2 regions of the Rhizobium lentis genome follow, and region 2 is predicted to be linked to the other one. Evidence: predicted binding sites of a transcription regulator. Region 2 holds the regulator's gene; the other holds the start of a gene.
What was found. Region 2 encodes LexA, which represses DNA repair genes until DNA is damaged. Its sites were predicted from a motif close to TGTTCNNNNTGTGTTCNG; they were not measured.
Positions count from the first base shown of each region.

Region 1: the regulator LexA is predicted to act here: its motif matches at 1,272-1,289, upstream of J0663_RS01605 (ATP-dependent helicase).

Region 1 covers NZ_CP071454.1:308,168-310,631, forward strand. Annotated here, with positions in the region: gene J0663_RS01595 (PrkA family serine protein kinase) at 1-212, opposite strand, end outside; gene J0663_RS01600 (VOC family protein) at 619-1,095, opposite strand; gene J0663_RS01605 (ATP-dependent helicase) at 1,332-2,464, shown strand, end outside.
Region 2 covers NZ_CP071454.1:3,913,538-3,916,001, reverse strand. Annotated here, with positions in the region: gene J0663_RS19045 (VOC family protein) at 1-695, opposite strand, end outside; gene lexA (transcriptional repressor LexA) at 893-1,612, shown strand; gene J0663_RS19035 (ComEC/Rec2 family competence protein) at 1,593-2,464, opposite strand, start outside.

The DNA.
Region 1 (2,464 bases), 920 kb from region 2:
GTCCTGTTCATGAAGATCCTGCCGAGGCGCGCGTCCCTGGCAGTGTCCACCATTTGCGGTTCGCCTATTGCAGCGAGCAGACGCTCGGTCGCGTTGGCATAGGCAATCGGATCGGTTTTGCAGAGATTGAGATACTCCGAAACCGACATGTCGCTTTCGCGGCGTGCTTCATAACTGCGGGTAAACGCATCGAATACGGATTCACTCAGCATGGGACCTCCATTAAGGTTATGCCGCAGGCTCTAAGCCGTATAACCATCGAGATGGCCACGGCGTTCCTAAGAATCAATAGTTTCGTAGGTATATTCCACGCTGACCGGCGGTTTGTGGCAATGCACAAAATTGTGCATGCACCGGTATTTTTTTTACTCCACGAAACTGTTTCTTATTGTAGTTGAGAAAAGGGTCCTCGCGATATCAGCACATTTAGCGACGTGACATGCACGTTAAAAAGGTGTGCAATAGCGCCCGTGATTCGAGCCATGGAAAATCGGCGATTTCCCGCCGGTGAGAGCAAGCCGGCTCCGACTGTGGGGCAGCGAGCGCCAGCCCTGCAGGATGGAACCGGGTGAACGTCACCGCCCGCCCGGTTTATCCCGATCACGCGCTTCCCGGCTCTCAGCCGTTGAACGCTTTCTCCAGCGCTGCCACATCGATCTTGACCATGCCGAGCATGACCTCGGTGACGCGCTTTGCCCGCTCGTGGTCGCTGTCGGCGACCATTTCAGAAAGTATACGCGGCACGATCTGCCAGGAAAGACCCCAGCGATCCCGAAGCCAGCCGCAGGCCTCCGGCGTGCCGCCATTGGCGAGGAAGGCATCCCATATCCGGTCGATCTCCGCCTGGCTTTCCAAAAGGATGGCGATCGAGAAGGAATGGTTGAAGCTGTCGAGCGGACCAGCCTTCATCGCCAGGAAGGCTTGGTCGCCGAGCGTGAACTCGATCAGTTCGACGCTGCCGGGAGGCCCGCTCGGCGTTTCCGCCGGCAATATAGTGGTGCGGCCGATCCTGGAATCCGGAATGATCGACACGTAGAATTCAACGGCTTCGCGCGCTTGCTCCGCGAACCAGAGATTTGAAACGACCTGCGGCATAAGACAGCCTCCTTGTTGGCGAGTACCCCGGACTCCCGTCCGATGCTTCAAGGACGTCTTATCGGAGCCGGCGCCGACAAGCTGCGATCGGAATATTTTCGCCGCTTACCTGCGCGACGATCGCAGCCGCACCCGGCGGCGGCCTTGCCGCCGGTATCCGTCGGCAACGGTGACTCAGGAATGAAAGCAGAACATCATTTCTGGTCTTTCCCTCCCGAATCACTACATTACGCGCCATGAGCAATAATTTCGACGATATTCCCTTCTTCGACGAAGAGCCGGGCGAAGCAGCGCGCAAGCCGCAACCGTCTGTCGCAGCGGCCGGAAGGCCCGCCGCCGCCGGCGGCATCGCCGCCCGCGCCATGGCGGCGCGCGACGGCGGCAAGCGGCCGGATTATCTGGCAGGCCTCAATCCCGAGCAGACGGAAGCCGTCGAAACGCTTGAGGGTCCGGTGCTCGTGCTTGCCGGCGCCGGCACCGGCAAGACGCGTGTGCTGACGACCCGCATCGCCCATATCCTCAATACGGGCCGCGCCTTCCCTTCGCAGATCCTCGCCGTCACCTTCACCAACAAGGCCGCCCGCGAGATGAAGGAGCGCATCGCGCTGCTCGTCGGCGGCGCCGTCGAAGGCATGCCGTGGCTCGGCACCTTCCACTCGATCGGCGTCAAGCTGCTGCGCCGCCATGCCGAACTCGTCGGCCTGAGCTCCGATTTCACCATTCTCGATACCGACGACGTCGTCCGCCTGATCAAACAGTTGATCCAGGCCGAGGGCCTCGACGACAAGCGCTGGCCGGCCAAGCAATTCGCCGGCATGATCGACACCTGGAAGAACAAGGGCCTCGGCCCGGCCGATATTCCCGAGGGCGACGCTCGCGCCTTTGCCAACGGCCGCGGCCGCGATCTCTATTTCGCCTATCAGGCGCGCCTCTCGACGCTGAATGCCTGCGATTTCGGCGACCTGCTGATGCATCCGATCGCGATCTTCCGTAAGAACCCGGATCTCTTGAAGGAATATCACGGCAGATTCCGCTATATCCTCGTCGACGAATACCAGGACACCAACACCGCGCAATATATGTGGCTGAGGCTGCTGGCCCAGCGCGCCAAAGGAGAGCCGCAGAACGTCTGCTGCGTCGGCGACGACGACCAGTCGATCTATGGCTGGCGCGGCGCCGAGGTCGACAATATCCTGCGCTTCGAGAAGGATTTCCCCGGCGCCAGGGTCATCAAGCTTGAGCGCAACTACCGTTCGACCGAACATATCCTTGGTGCCGCCGCCCATCTGATCGCCCACAATGAAGGCCGCTTGGGCAAGACACTGTTCACCGACCGCGCCGACCCCGATGACGTCAAGGTGCAGGTCCA
Region 2 (2,464 bases):
AACCCTTCCGGCGTCATCAGGCTGATTCTCGCATTCGATGCTGCGATCTTGACGCCGAAGCCTGTTTTCTCGATTGCCGATTGCGCCGCGGCGAGGCTGACGAAGGCGCCGAATGCGGCCGGTTCCGGCGCGCAAAGCGCCACCTCGGCAATGCCGGTGACGCCATTGGCATGTTTCTCCAGCGCACCACGGTCGGCCGGGAGCGGGTTGATGCGCTGACAGGTGAAGAGGAAGAAATCAGGCGCACGCAGATCGCTCGCAAAGGCCAATCTGAAGCTGCCGACGCTCTCGGAACCATCCGGCATCTTCATCGGCCGGCTGAACTCCAGCATCTCGCCGGCGCTCGATCCCCTACTGGCGAATTTCCTATGATCGCGGGCAGCATCTTCGGTGGCGAAAACGATTGCCGAAAGCCCCTCCTCGCCGCAACGAAAGCGAAAGGCTTGGTTGCGGGCGGTGAAGACATTGCCTTTCAGCGCCGATGCGTCGCTCTCCTCGATACTCGCGACGCCGAGCGGCTCCAGATAAGTTTTGTCGGCAAGGAAGACGCAGGCGTTTTCCGTTCCAAAGGGATGGCGCGCATCGGCGGCTACGGTGAAGCCAAGCTTGCCGAGCCTCTCGCGCGCCAGATCGATATTGACGACGGGCAGAACGACGTGATCCAGCGGGTGCGGCTTGGCGAGATGCTCGTTCATCGGTTCCTCTCCCAGAAACGACAGGAGATGTGCGACAGCACCTCCCTGAATGCAAGACATGGCGCCAATCCGGCGAATGAAAATAAAAATCGCGACGAGTTGGCGTGAAGTTTTACGGAAATTTAGCTACTTGCGGAACACATATGGAACATATAGGGTCTGTTCTGGATTTGTTTCAATCACGGGGTCTGACGTCGATGCTCACGCGCAAACAACAGGAGCTTCTCCTTTTCATTCATGAGCGCATGAAGGAATCCGGCGTTCCTCCCTCCTTCGACGAAATGAAGGATGCTCTTGATCTCGCCTCGAAATCCGGCATTCACCGCCTGATCACGGCGCTCGAGGAACGTGGCTTCATTCGCCGCCTACCGAACCGCGCCCGGGCGCTTGAAGTGATCAAGCTTCCGGAGGCCTATAGTCCCAGTCTTCAGCCGCGCCGCGGTTTTTCGCCGAGCGTCATCGAGGGCAGCCTCGGCAAGCCCCAGCCGACCGCAGCGCCCGCTGCCGCTAAACCGGTTGCCGACAACGGCAACTCTGTTTCCGTACCGGTCATGGGACGAATCGCTGCCGGCGTTCCGATCTCGGCGATCCAGAACAACACGCACGACATCGTCGTTCCCGCCGATATGCTCGGCTCCGGTGAGCACTATGCGCTTGAAGTCAAGGGCGACTCGATGATCGAGGCCGGCATCTTCGACGGCGATACCGTGATCATTCGCAACGGCAGCACGGCAAGTCCCGGCGATATCGTCGTTGCCCTTGTCGACGACGAGGAAGCAACGCTGAAGCGTTTCCGCCGCAAGGGCGCCTCGATCGCGCTGGAGGCCGCCAACCCCGCCTACGAGACCCGCATCTTCGGGCCCGACCGCGTCAAGGTGCAGGGCAAGCTCATCGGCCTCATCCGCCGCTATCACTGATACCGGACAGACCAGAATCCGTAAAACTGTCGTTGCGCCAATCATAGGCGCGATGGCGCATCCATGGCCGCGATAGGGCATTGAAGGCGGTCGCCACCTCCGGGCCGCCGGCGGTGATGCGCAGTTCGACCGAACCGGTCCGGCGCAGCGTCTCGCCGGTAAACAGCGTCGCGCCCGAGCGGCAGCTGGCCGAGCGCAGGCGCACCGGCGTGATGACAATATCGCCGGCATCGCAGGCCGGTCCGAGATAGGCGGCGTTCTCGATGACGGTCACGACATGACCGTTGGCGAGCTTCGCTACGCACCAGGCTTTCTTGACGCAGGAAAAACGCTCCGCGGTACCCCCCGCTGCGGCAGTCCGCATTGCGAGCCTCGCTTCGTTCTGCTGACCGGCCGAAAGCCTGAGGCGGCGATCGTCTCCCTCGGGAACAGCAGGGCCATCCAGCATTTTCGGCGGGTCATGAGTGGGCAGAACCAGTGCCCTTTGCCACTGGTCGAAGATGAAATCCGGCGGCCTTTCACGATTGGAAGCCATTGCCGACGCCTTGACGATCGCGACCAGACCGCCATCCTCGGAAATCACCAGATCCGGCGGCCGGCGAGCCGGCAGAACCAGGAAAGCGAGCGTCGAGACTGCCATGATGGCGGTGCCGACATGGCGCAGCCGCGTCCGCATGAGCGTCATCAGCAGGAAGCCCGCCACGGCCACGGCGAAATACCAGCCGGGCAAGCGACCGATGCCGATATCCCCGCCCCAGCCGGATATCGTCCTTGCCACCGCGATCACCAGATCGAGGCCGAATCCGACCACTTTCCAAGGCAGTGCATCCAGGCCGAAAGGCATAAGCAGCA